One region of the Paenibacillus sp. IITD108 genome, then DNA from elsewhere that is predicted to be linked to it. Evidence: a T-box and tRNA genes for the amino acid it is inferred to sense, from the RefSeq annotation. Region 1 holds a T-box; the other holds one or more tRNA genes.

Region 1 (8,460 bases):
ATGCAGAGCTGCAGGCGCTGCAGGCCCAGGTAAACCCTCATTTTCTTTTTAATACGCTCGATATGATTTATTGGATGCTGGATGAGCGCGAGAATGACCGGCTGGGCGGAGTTATTTTGGCGCTGTCGAAAATTTTTCGCTACAGCAGCGACTGGGAAGAAGCATCACGCGTTTCGCTGCAGCAGGAGCTGGAGCAAATCAAGCATTATTTTACAATTATAGAAACTCGGCTTGGCGGACGGGCAAATCTTTATATTGAGGTAGAGGAGCGTTGGCTTAAAACATTAGTTCCCAAAATGATCTTGCAGCCAATCGTTGAAAATGCGGTCAAATATGGACTGGAGCCGCTTAATCGGTCAGGTGTGCTAAGGGTATACTCTAGGCATGCAGCAGGAAAGCTGGAAATTATTGTAGAAGATGACGGCGTCGGCATGGAGCAAGAGACGCTCGAACGGGTTGTTCATTCGCTCGCAGGCAGAGAGAATGCCGAGAAAGCAGGCAATGAACGGGAGGAACGCCGAAGCATTGGTCTGCTTAATGTACATCGGCGCATCAGCCTTATGTTTGGTGAAAGCTATGGGCTGCAAATACAGAGCACGCTTGACAAGGGAACGATTGTTACGGCATCCTTTCCGGTGCTTGACAGAGAGGAGGATAAGCGATGAATATTCTCGTGGTGGACGATGAAAGTGTCATTCGCAACGGAATCGAGAGAACGATCCGCAATCATTTTCCACAGCATCAGGTTTTTATTGCTGCCGGCCCTGCTGAAGCGGTTGAGCTGCTTCAAAAAGCGGCGATTGATCTTGTCCTTACGGATGTATTAATGCCAGGTATGACGGGACTGGAGCTGATCAGCCTGACACGGGGGCGCCTCGCCCATATCAAATGGATTGTTATTTCGGCATACTCAGAATTTGCGTATGCTCAGGAAGCAGTCCGGCTTGGCGCCAAGGATTATTTACTGAAGCCGATCGGGAAAGATAGCCTCATCGAGAAATTAAAAGAAATGGATGAGGAAATCGCTGCAGAAAATAAACGGTTAAAAGAAGTGAAGCTGCTCACGCAAAATTTAAGATTTTTGCGCGAGGCTGTTACGGCTCGCTGGGCGTCCAATCTCGATTTGGGAGGTATCGATATATCACCTATAATCGGAGATCATCCGTATTTTCATCTCATTATGCTGAGGATGGACGGAGAAGCTGATTTAAGATTGGAGCATTTCATTGTCGATAATGTGTTATCTGAGCTGATGGATTGTGCAGGAAAAGGCTTTGTTGCAAGCATAGACAGCAAAAATCTGCTCGGGCTCGTCACATTGCGTGAAGGGGAAGAGCTTGGCAAGCTGATCGAACAGCTGCGGACCCATTTAAAACGCTATTTGAAAATACCATTTCAAGTACTGCATTCCGGCCATATTAATAATATATCGTGCGTTCCTGAGCAGATAAGACTAATGCGCAAGATGTCAGAATCAAAAGTGTATGATCATTATGCAAGCGGCGGTGAAAAGGCGGTTGAGGTCGCACTGCAGTATATCCATACTAATTTTGCAGCAGAGCTGACGCTTGAGAAGGTTGCTTCATTCGTATTTTTAAACCCCGTATATTTCAGTCAGCTGTTTAAGCAGAAGACGGGGCATGGCTTTAAGGATTATGTAACCCAACAGAGGCTTGACCGGGCGATGACACTGCTGCGGGAGTCTGAGCTGAAAATAAGTGAAATAGCAGAGCGAGTCGGTTATCCTGATGTGCGGCATTTCTCGCAAATATTCCGTAAAAAAACAGGTCTCACACCATCGGAGTGCCGTTTGGGCGGCTTAACTTCTTTATGAAAAAATAGTCTTCCATGCCGTTGAAAGTGCATGGAAGACTATTTTTATTATAGAATTACCTCTTTACCTTTAGGGAAGCTCGAAAGCTCTACTTGTTCATTCTCCATTTCGTAGCTTAGAACAGCAGATGCATAAACAAGACTCCCGTACGCGATATAAGTAAAGCATTCATCGACGCCTATCACATCACCCCAATACCGCTGCGCATATTCGTTAATAAAAGCTTTTTGTACATCTTTTGGCAAGTTATTATATATGTTGAGGTCTTCCTCTGAATTTAGGAAGATATACATGGCCGCTTGCTTCGGAGTCAGTCCAAGATCATTCGAATAGTATCCGTCAATAACGTAATGGCGAGATTTCTTGCTCAGCAGCTTTTTCGCTGCATCTGTACTTTGAGCAGTTGCAGAAGGATCCTCATCAATTTCACCGTCAACAAAGTAACCGGTAAATATAATTGAGCCTTTAGCATCTTTCAATAGGCCAAAACCATCCGGCAAACCGTCAAATACTTCGCCAATATAGCGCTTGCCATCTGCATAATAAATAATGCCTACTCCCATTTTTTGATAAGTGTGTATTTGTCCCCTATAGGTAAGCTTTCCTTGTTCATCATAGAAATTCCCGTAACCATGTGGTCTGTCTTTCCAGAACGTTCCTTCATAGTTTAGCTTGCCTTCGTAAAAGATTTTGCCTTGATCCCTTAAACCATCAACCCATGTTCCATCGTAAATAAGCTGGTCTTGATAGGAAAGCTTTCCTTGGCCGTTAAAGCTTCCGAAAGCATACTCTCCAACATACTTGTAACTATTATAATAACCAGTACCTGCCCCATGAAGGGCATCGAGCTTGAACATGCCTGAGTAGGATAGCTTGCCATCTCCAGAGTACAGCTTCCCGTTGCCTTCTCGCATGCCGTTGTCGTATGAGCCTACATGATAACCGCCATCATCATAAATCAGTTTTCCATCGCCATGGAAACGGTTGTTCTGGAAATTGCCTTCATAGTACGATTTCGGATTATCGATGTCGTACATTTTTCCAATGCCTTCTATTTTTCCATTTTTGAATTGTCCTTCAAAAAATAGCTCGCCATCGTGAATAAGCTTACCTTTGCCATTAGGTATGCCATTTGCCACTTCTCCTTCATAAGCTGTTTTATTGGAGTAAATAATGCCTAAATTGTAGGAAGTAATACTAGAATCAATGTCGATCGTGCGGCTCTCGCCATCCCATAGTACTCTTCTGCCGGTAGCTTCTCCAATAAAGCGCAGTGGAATCATCGTATTGCCATCTTTAAGCATGGGAGCGACTGGCAGATTCAGTTCAGTGCCGCTCACATTTGCAAGCTTACTGCCTATAATGAGCTCAATCAATAGGCGGTCTTGCGCACCTGATACAGTGCGGCTCTCCGCATTCCAGCCAACCTCTAGTCCAAAGCTCTCAAAAATGGGGCGAAATTGAACCATTGTGGTGCCATTGATAATAACTGGGTCTTTGGTAAAATGGACTAGCTCGCCATCAATAAATACTTCAATTGGCTGCGTCTCATCAGGCTCTTTACTTGTAATGGTAACGTCAACACCTTCACCTTCTAGCGACTTAATTATTTCTATTGCAGTTGAATCCAATACCTCCTCGTCAATAGTAAGCAATTGAAGACTGCGGAGACCTCGTAATACCGAAATATCAATGGGTTTATTTCCCTCTATATCCAAAACCGCAAGAAAGAGAGCATCCTTTAATCCGTTTAATGATTTTACATTATGCTCCGATTCGATTACTAATGAAGTCAATAGGGTTATTTCATCTGTTGTTAAAAGCACTTTTTCATTTAGTGCAAGCTGCTCTCTTATGGCAGCTTCGAGCCCGCTGTCGAGCCCAGCTGAATTAGCTGCAAATGAAGTTGATGGCGCCCAAGCAAGCATTCCCGCAATCCATGCAACTGCAAGCGTTAAAATACTTATTTTTATCCGCAAACTAATACTCCACCTTCCGAAATGTGTTTGATTTTGAACACTGTTTATATACGCCTAAAGACATGGGAAATCCTTCTTATACTGGAAAAATGTATTTATAGGCTAAAACCTAATAATTCAATGTGAAAACTGTCTGGACAATGTAGGCAAAAATGAAACAAAGGTTGACTATAGTCAACAAGAAATGTATGATTAATTATATATGTTTTGAAAGACGTTGAAGGGGAATAGTGCACAGTCAGCCTTCAGAGAGCGGAGCCGTTGCGCTGTGAGGTTCCGCAGGTTATTGCTGTACACGAGTCGCCCTGGAGTTGCCCGATTGAATCGATATTGATCGTCGACTAAGTCAGGCCGGTTACAGCCGTTATCGTGTTTGAGTGTCATGCTGCGATCGCCGCATGGAACAAAGGTGGTACCACGGAAGCAGAACCTTTCGTCCTTTATTGTGAGGATGGAAGGTTTTTTATTTTTAAATATAAGACATGTATAAGTTGTGTTCCCTTATGATGTTCTTATATTTCACCGGTAAACGCGCCTAGTTCGTTTAAGCGAAAGACGGCGGAGCCGTTTATCCTTAGCCAAGTTGATTTGTGGAGGATGGAAGTTATGTCAGATAAGCAAGCGAATATTTCAATGGCAACGACGTATGATCCAAAAGCTGCCGAGCAGAAATGGTATAAATATTGGCAGGAAGGAAATTACTTTGAAGCAGGAAAACGGCCGGAGGCTGAAACCTTTACGATCGTAATACCTCCGCCCAATGTAACAGGCATGCTTCATATCGGGCATGCGCTTGATTTTACATTGCAGGATATTTTAATCCGTACAAAAAGAATGCAGGGCTTCGATACGTTGTGGCTGCCAGGGACAGACCATGCCGGCATCGCGACACAAACGAAGGTGGAGCAAAAGCTGCGCGAGCAGGGCTTGTCGCGCCATGATCTAGGCCGCGAGGCTTTCCTAGAGCAGGTATGGGAATGGAAGGATCAATACGCAGGCACGATTCGCGATCAATGGGCGAAGATGGGCCTTTCGCTTGATTATTCGCGCGAGCGGTTTACTTTGGATGAAGGGCTTTCCAAGGCTGTTCGTGAGGTGTTTGTTTCCTTATATAACAAAGGGCTTATTTATCGCGGCAAAAAAATTATTAACTGGGATCCGGCTGCAAGAACGGCGCTTTCTGATATTGAAGTAGAGTACAAAGAGGTTAACGGCCGCTTGTATCATTTGCAATATCCATTAGCTGACGGAACAGGACATCTTACTGTTGCGACAACTCGCCCTGAGACGATGCTCGGCGATACAGCTGTTGCGGTTCATCCTGAGGATGAGCGTTACAAGCATTTGATCGGAAAAACCTTGCTGCTTCCAGTTGTGAACAGAGAAATTCCGATTATCGGCGATGAGTATGTGGAGAAAGAATTTGGATCGGGAGCAGTTAAGATAACACCTGCTCATGATCCGAATGACTTTGAAGTGGGCGAGCGCCATCAGCTGCCGCAAATCATCGTAATGGATGAGTCCGGCGTTATGAATGATGAAGCTGGCCCGTATAAAGGAATGGACCGTTTTGAATGCCGTCAGAAGCTTGTTGCTGATCTGCAGGAAAGCGGCGTATGCGTGCTGATTGAGGAGCATGTGCATCAGGTTGGGCACAGCGAGCGCAGCGGAGCAGTAGTTGAGCCGTATTTGTCCACGCAATGGTTTGTAGCGATGAAGCCTTTGGCTGAAGCAGCAATTAAAGCGCAGAAGGAAGGAAAAGGCGTTACCTTCCTGCCTGACCGCTTCGAAAAAATATATATGAACTGGATCGAGAATGTTCGCGACTGGTGTATTTCCAGACAATTGTGGTGGGGCCACCGCATACCTGCCTGGTATGACGAGGCAACTGGCGAGATGCATGTGTCGCGCGAGGATCTTGCAGGCGATCATTTGATTCAAGACAACGATGTGCTTGATACATGGTTCAGCTCCGCTTTATGGCCGTTCTCAACACTGGGCTGGCCGGAGCAAACTGAGGATTTGAAACGCTTCTACCCAGTTGATGTCATGGTAACGGGTTATGATATCATTTACTTCTGGGTTGCTAGAATGATATTTACAGCTCTTGAGTTTACGGATCAAATGCCGTTTAAAGATGTGCTGCTGCACGGGCTTGTTCGTGACCGCGACGGCCAAAAAATGTCTAAATCGCTCGGCAATGGTGTAGATCCGCTTGAAGTTATTGAGCAGTATGGCGCTGATGCTATGCGCTTTATGCTCTCTACAAGCAGCACACCTGGCCAGGATTTACGCTACCGTACCGAGAAGGTAGAGCAGGCGCGTAATTTTGCAAACAAAATATGGAACGCTTCCCGCTTTGCGATGATGAATCTGGAAGGCTTTGAAGCGAAGGATATCGACTTGACAGGCAAGCTAGGCACAGCTGACCGTTGGATTTTGCATCGCTTGAATGAGACGGTCAAAGACGTTACCCGCTTAATTGACAGCTATGAATTTGGTGAAACAGGCCGGCTGCTGTACAACTTCATTTGGGATGATCTATGTGATTGGTATATTGAATTTTCCAAGCTCAGCTTGAACGGGACTGATGAAGAAGCAAAGCGGGCAACGCAATCGGTGCTCGTGTATGTATTGGATCGCACGCAGCGTCTTATTCATCCGTTCATGCCATTTATAAGTGAGGAAATTTGGCAGCATCTTCCTCATGAAGGTGAATCGATCACTCTTGCGCAATGGCCGCGTTACGAAGCAGATTTGGAAGCTCCGGATGCTGTAAAAGAAATGGAACTTCTTATGGAAATGATTCGTGCTGTCCGCAACATTCGCGCTGAAGTCAATGTGCCGATGAGCAAAAAGGTAGAGCTGCTGGTAAAGCCGACGAGCGAGGCGGCAGCAGGGATATTGAGCCGTAACGAGGAGTTTGTTAAACGGTTCTGCGGTACTTCTTTGCTTGAGATCAACGTAGCGCTTCATGCGCCGGACAAAGCGATGACTGCTATCGTAACGGGAGCAGAGCTTTACTTGCCGCTTGCTGGCTTGATTGATATTTCGCAGGAGATTGCTCGTTTGGAAAAAGAAATGCAGCATTTGAATGCCGAGGTTGAGCGCGTGGAGAAAAAGCTGAGCAATGAAGGCTTTGTTGCCAAAGCACCAGCTAAAGTCATCGAGGAAGAACGCAGAAAAATGGAAGATTACGCAGAGAAACGCGATAAGGTAGTAGCCCGAATCGCGGAACTACGCGGTTAAAAGAGGGTTGTAAATATGAACAATACGCAAATGGAGCAGCGGCAATTTGAGCCGCTGCAATCCTATCAGGAAGCTGTAGACTGGATTACAGGCCTCATTCCATTCGGAATTCGGCCGGGACTGGATCGTATCGAGCAAATGATGGAGCTGCTTGGCAATCCTCAGCGCCGATTGAAATTTATTCATGTGGCTGGTACTAATGGCAAAGGCTCAACCTGCTCCTTTCTTGCTAATATATTGCAAAAAAGCGGCTATGATGTAGGCATGTTCACCTCACCTTATATAACGAAATTTACGAATCGCTTTCAATATAATGGCGCAGATATTGAAGAGGATACTCTGCTTCAGCTCGCCAACCAATTGAAGCCGATTGTGGAGGTGATGGCTCAGACTGAGCTGGGCTCGCCAACTATGTTCGAGGTGTCAACAGCACTTGCCATATTGTTCTTCGCCAAAGTCACCTATCCGGATTATGTTGTTTGGGAGACAGGGCTTGGCGGCAGAATGGATGTAACCAATATTGTTCGGCCCGTCATTTCGGTGATTACAAATGTTGGCCATGATCATATGGATCGTCTGGGCAATTCAATTGTCGAGATTGCGGCTGAGAAGGCTGGCATTATCAAATCAGGCACTCCGATAGTGAGTGCGGTGGAACAGCCGGAAGTAATTGAAGTAATTAGGGAGACCGCAATACGAAATAAGAGCACGCTGTATTTGCTCGGAGAGAAGTTTTCGGAAACGATGCTTTCTGAAGAGCAGGATAAGCAAACTTTTCGTTTTGAAGGGCCATTCCGCACGATGGAGCCGCTTAGCATTACGCTGAATGGCGCTCATCAGCGCAAAAATGCTGCGGTAGCTATTATGGTAATAGAAGTGCTGCGCCAATATGACGCTCTAGTCGTTGAGGATGAAGCGTTGATGGAGGGACTGAGCCAAGCTGCATGGCCGGGACGTCTTGAAATGATCTCGCAAAATCCGCGTCTGCTGATCGATGGGGCGCATAACCCGGAAGGGGCAGAATCACTTGCAGCAGCATTGAAAAATACGTATCGCTATGACCGTCTTCATATGATGATAGCAATGCTCGATAATAAGAATCATCGCGATACGTTGAAGCATATACTACCATTAGTGGATACGCTGATCGTTACTGAGCCGGATTATCGCATGAAAAAAAGTGCAGAGCAGTTAGCGCAGCTTATTGAGGAAATGCGCAATGAGCTTCCCGTGTCTGCTGACTTCAAGCTTGAAGTGGAACCGGATTGGCAAGCAGCGCTAAGTAAATTAAAACAGTTGACGGAGGAAACGGATCTTGGGGTAGTAACGGGCACTCTTTATTTGATTGCTGATGTTCGCTCTCTGGTTTTGTTCAATTCGAATGCTGAAAAGGGTTGG
Region 2 (8,460 bases), on a different contig from region 1:
TTTTTTTGGCAGCAAGCCTTTTTCAAAAGCCAATCAATTTTTGAGACAGCATGGACAAACAGAGATTGATTGGCGCTTGCTTAATGTATAAATGAGCTATTTTGGTTTATGCTATTAAAACTTAACGATATAAATTAAAAGCCGGCTAGAGGAAAGTCCCTTTTGGGGTCTGCTCTCTTGCCGGCTTTTCTTATTGTAACAGTTGTTAAAGTCGATTTTTGAAACAAGTACACTAGTGTTTATTGCGCCGCTGCTGCGCTTGAATGACCCGAATTGCCGCCTCCGCTTGAACTGCTGGAGCTGGAGTCGCTCGTATCAGAAGAAGCTTGAGCATAAATAAGCTCAGCCTTGTATGCGGAACTGATAAACGTATCTACACTTATATCAGTAATAACTTGAGGATAAACTCTATCAGGATCAGGCATTACAGGCTCTACTAGGATGAAGGCTGTTTTGCCCTCGAATGAAATGGAATTGATCTTCATTCCATATCCCGGATGCGGAACAGTTGCGTGAATAGTTATTTTGTTAACCTCATCGTTAATAGCGGTCTCTTCGAGGCGTACATTATCTAATGGAGACACAGGCTGCAAAGCTTTGTTCTTTTCTACAAAAGCGAGAGCATCATATACAGCACCTGCTGCATCGCCTCTAGTAATAGCTTCTGAAGGGTTGAAGAAATCTTTGTCCAGCGTCATCCATTTAGAAATTAGCACCTTTTGCACGCTGTCTCGATACGGCTCAGAAACTTTATCATGATCCTCAAACATCATATAAAGTTCTATGAAGGCAAAGTCGCCTTGCTTAATAACAGCTTTGAACAAATGATGTGCGAATTGTTCGCGCGTCATAAGATCATTGGCTTTCACATCTTTCGGAATATCCAACCCGTTATAGAATGCCTTGATAAAAGCATCTGCATACCAGGCGTCATTGTCCAGATTAGGGAAGGAATCTGTCGCTTCAGGCATTTTGACAAAACGGATATGGTTGATGTTAATATCAAAAGCTTTAACTAGTAAGGAAATTCCTTCGGCATAGGTTAAAGAACGGTTTGGAATGAATTGATCCTTTCCATTGCCGCTTAAAATCCCCTTTTTCTGCAATTCATTAATTTTAGAAGCTTGCGAATGTCCTGTTACGTCTGTGAATGCTGAAGCGCTTTGAGTAAATACGAGAGTAAGCATTAGTGCCATCATTAACAGAAAAAATCTTTTAGTTTTCATAATTTCACCTCTTTTATCGATTGTGCAGCGTTTGTTTTATAGACGTTTCTGTCAATGTATAGGTTGCAAGAAAAGAGATAAAAAATGCTGCCCTTGAGTAACGCTTCTAAATCGGCTATTAATCTCTCGCGTATATCATTATCTAGCAAGCCGGACGAGAATAGGAATGCGTTGATTACGGAGAAAATTGTGAGCATCATGCTGGACAAAATAGAACAGCCAGGGATGTAGTATGATCTGGACATGGAAGGTTTTAAAAAATGCTACGGAATCGATCCGGAGATTATTGAGGAGTTTTCAATCAAATCGCTGTCTATATATAAATTAACTCGATGCAAGAGCAGGTATAAGGAGGGGTTTAACCCTCCTCACCTTCAACAAGACTATCATCGTCAGGTTCTCTGAAAGTATCTAGCGCAGCATTGCCTTGACCTTGGTCACCTTCATATTCACGTTCCATTCCTGCATGAAGTTCTCGGTTTTCATAATCAAATGCATTAGGGGAGCGTTGATCAATGCGCCATGGCGTACTTTTTCCTAATTTTTCAGCATTAATGGTCGAACCATAAGGACCTTCAGGGAATTCTTCAGCGATTAAGTCATTGCGTTGAGATTCAACTGTAGCAAGATCAGTAAATTCATTTCGTTCTTCTTCGATAAAACCATCTTTTTCAGTCATAGCGAACCTCCACACCATTCATTTTGTATAGTGTGCTCAACAATTGTTGAAAAATACCCAATGGACGCATTGCAGCAGAAAGCTGAAGCTGCAGATTATTTAATAAAGTGAAATAAAGTTTATGAAGCAGCGCTCCTAGGGGCGTTTTTATCACCCAATTCAAAAGTGATTAAGCTTATCTAATATTTGTTTGAGGGTTGTCCCAAAAAGCCCGAAGAATAAGCCTGGGGGGCGATAATTACAATAGAAAGTAACAAGAATAAAGAACCAATAGATTTTGCTGATGGAATGATGGCATTAATAGAGGGGAGGGGGAAGCATAATAGATAGTTGCTATGGACGTTAGGCAGTTAGCAGCAGAAGCCACAGCAATTCATTTATTTATCTGATCACTTTTCTAATTTTTATTAATTCGTTTATAAAATAGTCTAACTGTTTTTGAGTAGAGTCTATCTGCATTGTATGATTTTGAAATCTTGTTTCGCTTGGGTTTTCTAACACTTCTAAAGCAAGCCCGGCGGCAACAGCAGATAAACCATCACCAAGCAGTGTGATTGATGATCCGATGAAAGCAATTCTGGCGATTAGAATATCTTTATCTAACTGATCTAAATCATTATTATTGCGGTTCATATATAATCCCTTTCTTAATAGATAATGAAAAGCCTAATGTAATATATGCACCGTAACGATTTTTAGAAGAGCAGCAGCAGTGCTTTTCAAATTGCAAACCGCTTTAGCTAAGCAACAAATATTCCATAATAAGAAAAACCCCCATTGGATAAAGGGGGTGTTAAAATCATTTGTTAGGAACGTTCTCTTTCTCGGTTTCTTAATCCGAACAAACCAGCTAAACCAAGCAATCCAATCCAGCTCCAATTAGTACCTCTATTGTTATCTACAGCAGATGTACGGTAATTATTTATGTTAGATCTTCCATCTACTCTGTATCCATCCATTCCACCATCGCTTGATTTGTAATTGTTCATTTGGTGGGTGGTTAAATCAATATTCTGGATAACATTCGTTTGATTATTGTCCAGTGCATAGGCGGGGCTTGACAGTAAAGATAATAACACAGTAAAGGTAAAAGCAAACGAGCATATTTTTTTCAAAACGATAATCCTCCTTATTATTATTTTCGTACTTTTTTAAGGTTTCCGTTGTTTTGAAAAATATTCTTAGACTTAGAAATGAAAAATCCCGCCCAATGATTACCTCCTATGATACCCACTTACTGGATTATTACCTGATATAGTATCACTTAAAAAACCATCTAGCTATATAAGCGATAATTGACAATACAATGCTTATAACTATGCAAGTGACGATGGGGAAGTAAAACTTTACACTTCCTTTTTCGACTGCTATATCACCAGGGAGACGCCCAAGGTTTATAAACCTCCCTAAACCAGCCCAAATTAATCCAATAACGATAAGCACGATACCGGCTATCATGAGCAATTTCGGAATGCCATTCAATACATCTCAGCCCCTTTGTTGAAGGATGTTGTTTTATAACCTGTTAACGGGCTCTAACGATGGCGCATATGTAACATTGGTGTTTTCTTCCTTTTATTTGCTGCAAGTTTTCACAGTAGACACATTTCATGTGCAGCTCACCTCCGAGAAATATTATGCCGTTAGTCGTAAAGGAATATTCTTGAAGTAGAGTATATTAAAAGAAGTCATTTATATTGCGAGCCAAGCATAAACGCTTGGCGGTATCATCAAAACGAGCCGGTGAATCTAATCGCAAGCCAGTGACTATCGGAAAGGGCTGCTGGATCGGAGCTCGAGCAACAATATTGCCAGGTGTTACCGTTGGTGATGGTTGCGTTATTGCTGCTGGAGCGGTTGTTACTAAAGATTGTGAGCCGGACTCATTATATGCTGGCGTTCCTGCCATAAAAATAAAATCTATAGAAAAGTAATGCAACTCAAGCACCCTGATCGGTGCTTTTTTCTTAGCTTAGGCAATAATGCATTAGTTAAAATTGTGAATAAGTGTGTTGAGCTCGAATTGATCCTTATGATGCAGACACTAATGACCGTTAGCGCTCATTTTTCGTCAACTTCTACTTTCTAACGGACGGAAATTTCCGTTAGCGGGTTAAAAGCTCGAGATTTCGAAGGAATTTTCTTCTAAAGGACATAAATGTCCACATATGCAACAAAAAGACTGTTTTTTTGGTTCTAACGGTCATGGATGACCGCACCGCAAATAACATCGCGTCGTTGGGAGTGGATATTCACATCGATTTTACAACAATTGCGAAAAACTTATCTGTACTATATATTTCAATCATCTGTTATAAAACAAAAAAAGCCTTGAGTATCAAGGCTTTCAGCTTCTAAGTTATGGTGATCTGAGCAGGGTTCGAACCTGCGACCCCCACCCTGTCAAGATGGTGCTCTCCCAGCTGAGCTATCAGATCATATTATGCAGATGCAAATATTAATATAGCAAATTGAAAACGCATTGTCAATATATTCATCTCATTTTCTCACCAATTCATTATTTTAAGGTTATGAGCAATGCATGTTACGCATAGTTTGATAGAAATATAATGAGAGGCGGGAATAAGATGGCAGATCAAGTCGTGGAGCTAGTTGTGTGGCTAGGTGGGATGTTTGTATTAATTGTAATTGTCATTGCAGCGACAGTGCGATTTTTTCGTTCCAGCTCGCAAAGTGATGATGAATAGCCCGCTTGAAAATGGACAATATTAAAGGTGTCAGGCAATGGTTTTACATCTGCATACTGACAATGACAGCAAGAGAGGATGACATAAATGGCACATGATTTCATTGAGAATAGAATGGGCAAGCGGGAGAGCTTTGTAGCTGTACAAAAAAATGGCGACGGCGATTTGACAGCTTTTAAAACGTGCAGCGGAAGAGTACTGGATTATGACCAGGCGAAGCAGGAAGTAAATGCAGGAAATATTAGCGGCGTTAATCTTTTCAAGGGCCGCGACGGCGAATTGTATATTCGCGGAGATGCAGACGGCGATCCATCGAACAATTTAGACAATTTGCCCTCATTTTAACGTTCGGTTTTACTAACGAAAAAGCTGTCACGCTTCAAAGCGTGACAGCTTTTTTGCTTGCGCTAACTTGCTAACATGCTAACTTGCGCTAAATAGCCGCTAATTTTAAAAGCTATACATTTTTCCTTGTTCAACAATACGCATTGCGCCGGTTTTTCCTATATATTCGCTAATGGCATCGCCATAATGCATTAACCACATTTTTTGCTGTATCGCATCAGGAAGCGTAAGCAGCTCGTCCAGGCATGCATGCACATTGCCGGGAGGTTCTAGCTGGCAGTCGTGAAAGAACGTCTCGACGCCTTGTTCATGCAGTAATTCGAGCAGCTTTCTGTCAAACTGCATATCTGCTGAATAAAAAAAACGGTCGTTAATAAGAAAGGAATAACTGGGTTTTCCCGGAATATGAGCTGTCTGAATTGGCATGACGGAAAGCTCTTCGGTCAGAGGCGCATATTCATTCGGCTTCAGGGGTCTTACTTCAAAAAAATCAGATAATGAAGTAAGCTCACCCTGTGTAAGGCCGCCGCGCAGTGTATGCTCCCATAACGGCGAAATAAGTGGCTCGGCAATATACAAAACTGGCTTACGGTTATAATTAAATAACATTTGAAAAGCAAGTTCTTCTAATCCGCCAACATGATCTGCGTGAATATGGCTTATAAGCACAGCATCTAATTGACCGAAATTATAACCTAGCTCGTAAAGCGCATGAGGCAATGTAATTCCGCAATCGAGCAATATGGTTTTGCCGCCGCTTTTTATTAATGCATTATTATTATAATGTTTTTTGGCAAAGGCGCTGCCCGTGCCAACCATTTGAATGTTCAATACACAGCCTCCAATAACCGAGTAATTAGAAATGAAATAAAAAAAGCTGCTTATATAGCTTATGTAAATAATAATGATATTTTTGGAAATAATCAATCATCTGCTTGTTATATTTCCCAGGCAAGCGCATATTTCAACAGGTTGTGACAGAGATATAGCGAAGTTTATCAAAATTTTCGTTAATGTAGTACGTTAATGTAGTATAAGAAAAATCTCTATTAAAAAAGAACAACTATTTGCGTTGAACGGCGCAACTTTATGACTGAAATGCAGTATACATCTACGACGAGAACATTTGGACGGAGGGCTTGCATAGATGTCAATGAAGAAGAAAGTAGCAGTTGCAGTATTGCTTTTAAGCGTATGGGGTGGCAGTATGATTTTTGCTAATACAGCTGCCAATAAAGTCAGTGTAATTTTCAATGGCTCTGAGCTTGGTGATGATGGAGCATTAATAGAAGGAAAAACATATTTGCCGCTCAGACAGCTTGCGAGCTCGTTCCAAGCGCTAATCGAGTGGGACAGCAATAAAAAAGCTGCGGTCATTTATAAGCCGAATGTACATATGTTTGTATTTCAAGGCAAAAGCTCAAATTCGTTTGGAATTGTAGACCGAGGCTCTTACAAGTTTCATGTGTTTTCACAAATCGATAATTTGAAAACCGACATAGCTGCGGTTAAAGTATCTATTTTTGATCCAAAGGGCAAGGAAAGAGTAATTCAAACTGAATCGGTTAATCAAAAGAATGATAATTTCTGGTTTGTAACTGAAGAAATTGATTACCGCTTTGAAACAGCCGGCAAGTATACGATTAAGTTTTTTATGAAGATGTCTGCGAATGATGATTGGACCGCTGTTTCAGAAAAAGTGATCACATCAAGATAAGCTAGTGCTCGAAGAAAAATGGCGTTCTTTCCTGCCGTGCAGTTTGACCCGAATATATTTAACGTGTTAGGATAAGCTGTGTACATAACAAATGAAATGGGGTTTTCTTGCATGAGCGAGCATCAGCATGGTGCAGATTGCGGCTGCGGACATGATCATGATCATGAGCATGAGGAGCATGTATTTATCGTAACAGACGACGAAGGCCAAGAGCGTGAGATGGTTATGGTTTATACATTTGAATCCGAAGAGAATGTATATGCAGTATTGTTGGATCGTCAAGATCCAGAAGCGGACGGAGTAATTTTCCGTATCGAGGAAGAAAATGACGAAGCATTCCTTGTAGGCATTGAAGATGATGCAGAATGGGATCGCGTTGCAGCTATTTACGAAGAAATTGCGCGCAAAGAAAATGAAGGCATTGAGCAATAGGCTTTCTATAAAAGTAAAAGAAGGGATGTCCCATGCAGCATACATGGGACATCCCTTTTATTTGCGCGGATTATAATAAATAGTCCGGCCATTGAACAAAGTCAGCTCAGCTTGCAGCTGCTTTGCCATATATTTAGAATACTCATTAGCTTTTCCTTTGTCGCCATGCGTGGCTGTTTTGGGTAAAACGACTTGAATGCACGGAACGGTATTTCCTTGCGAGCACTCTGCATTGCCGATGCCCATAATAATATGGTTGTAGTGTGCGGTTGCTCCCTTAAGATAAAACCAGCGTTCATCCTCAGATTCTACTATCGTGTAAGGGAAGGCGGCGTCAGCGTAATTCCAGCCCAGCTGTTCACCGGTTCGAGCAGCCTGATCGCAATATTGCTTAAGCTTGCTCTGAATAGCAGCAGTCGTTAAATCGAAATCCACAGAACCTTGCACAAGTTTAATAAATGCGCTCTGACTCACTTCGATCACCCCAGCCCCATATTAGCATGAATTGGTAATGTTTACAATAAAATTACCAATTTAACGCTTCAAGATCCGCTGATTTAGAAAATGGCTGTTTCTTCTACAATAACCTTAACAAATTCTATGCTGCGATCCTCAGGACCTTTCACAGGCAAGCCAACTTCAACATGATCGACGATGTAATCGATATTGGACTGGGAAATTACTTCGCCCGGAAGCAGAATAGGAATGCCTGGCGGATACACATAGATAAATTCGGCAATAATTCTGCCGGCAGATTCCCGGAACGGGATGACTTCTGTTTCCGCATAGAAAGCATCGCGGGGCGTTAGTGAAAGCTGAGGGATTTCAGGTATTTTCACAACGAGCTCGCGTGCTTCAGCGCCTTCGAAGAAGGCCGCTGACAAGGCTGTAAGTGCTTCGATTAGCATTCCAACAGAATCTGAGGTATCTCCAGGCGTAATTAAGCACAAAATATTATACATATCACTCATTTCAATTTCGAGATTGAAATGATCGCGCAGCCAATTTTCGGTTTCATAGCCTGTAATGCCTAAATGTCTTACATGGATCGTCACTTTGGTCGGATCGTAATCATAAGTAGCTTCATCGCCAAGAATTTCTTCGCCAAAGCTGTACAGGCCAGGAATTTTATTAATCGCTTGGCGGGCATATTCTGCAAGCTCTATAGCTTTTTCCGCAATTTCATAGCCGTGCAAAGCCAGATTGCGGCGAGATGTATCCAGCGAAGCAAGCAAAATATAGGAAGTCGAAGTTGTAGTCAGCATGCTTATAATCGTTTGGACGCGCTGCGGGTTGATTCTTCCGCTTTTTACATTGAGAACAGAGCTTTGCGTCATCGAACCGCCCAGCTTA

The links. A T-box is a leader RNA that pairs with one kind of tRNA and senses whether it is charged. The one in region 1 lies ahead of V1L65_RS00275 (valine--tRNA ligase), so its partner is inferred to be a tRNA-Val.
Region 2: it has a tRNA-Val gene. The T-box ahead of V1L65_RS00275 (valine--tRNA ligase) is inferred to sense a tRNA for this amino acid. The anticodon was not compared.

Annotation. Positions count from the first base shown of each region.
Region 1 covers NZ_JAZHCT010000001.1:53,637-62,096, reverse strand. The annotation lists gene V1L65_RS00290 (cache domain-containing sensor histidine kinase) at 1-665, shown strand, start outside; gene V1L65_RS00285 (response regulator) at 662-1,834, shown strand; gene V1L65_RS00280 (stalk domain-containing protein) at 1,882-3,813, opposite strand; T-box leader at 4,022-4,257, shown strand; gene V1L65_RS00275 (valine--tRNA ligase) at 4,411-7,062, shown strand; gene V1L65_RS00270 (bifunctional folylpolyglutamate synthase/dihydrofolate synthase) at 7,078-8,460, shown strand, end outside.
Region 2 covers NZ_JAZHCT010000036.1:46,936-55,395, reverse strand. The annotation lists gene V1L65_RS23870 (uracil-DNA glycosylase) at 1-91, shown strand, start outside; gene V1L65_RS23865 (S-layer homology domain-containing protein) at 240-1,226, opposite strand; gene V1L65_RS23860 (hypothetical protein) at 1,585-1,905, opposite strand; gene V1L65_RS23855 (translation initiation factor 2) at 2,287-2,538, opposite strand; gene V1L65_RS23850 (WGxxGxxG family protein) at 2,712-3,020, opposite strand; gene V1L65_RS23845 (DUF2905 domain-containing protein) at 3,166-3,387, opposite strand; gene V1L65_RS23840 (hypothetical protein) at 3,413-3,577, shown strand; gene V1L65_RS23835 (acyltransferase) at 3,624-3,839, shown strand; tRNA gene V1L65_RS23830 (tRNA-Val) at 4,268-4,343, opposite strand; gene V1L65_RS23825 (DUF3892 domain-containing protein) at 4,728-4,958, shown strand; gene V1L65_RS23820 (MBL fold metallo-hydrolase) at 5,064-5,777, opposite strand; gene V1L65_RS23815 (stalk domain-containing protein) at 6,106-6,675, shown strand; gene V1L65_RS23810 (DUF1292 domain-containing protein) at 6,787-7,107, shown strand; gene V1L65_RS23805 (DUF1885 family protein) at 7,165-7,581, opposite strand; gene V1L65_RS23800 (aminotransferase class I/II-fold pyridoxal phosphate-dependent enzyme) at 7,665-8,460, opposite strand, start outside.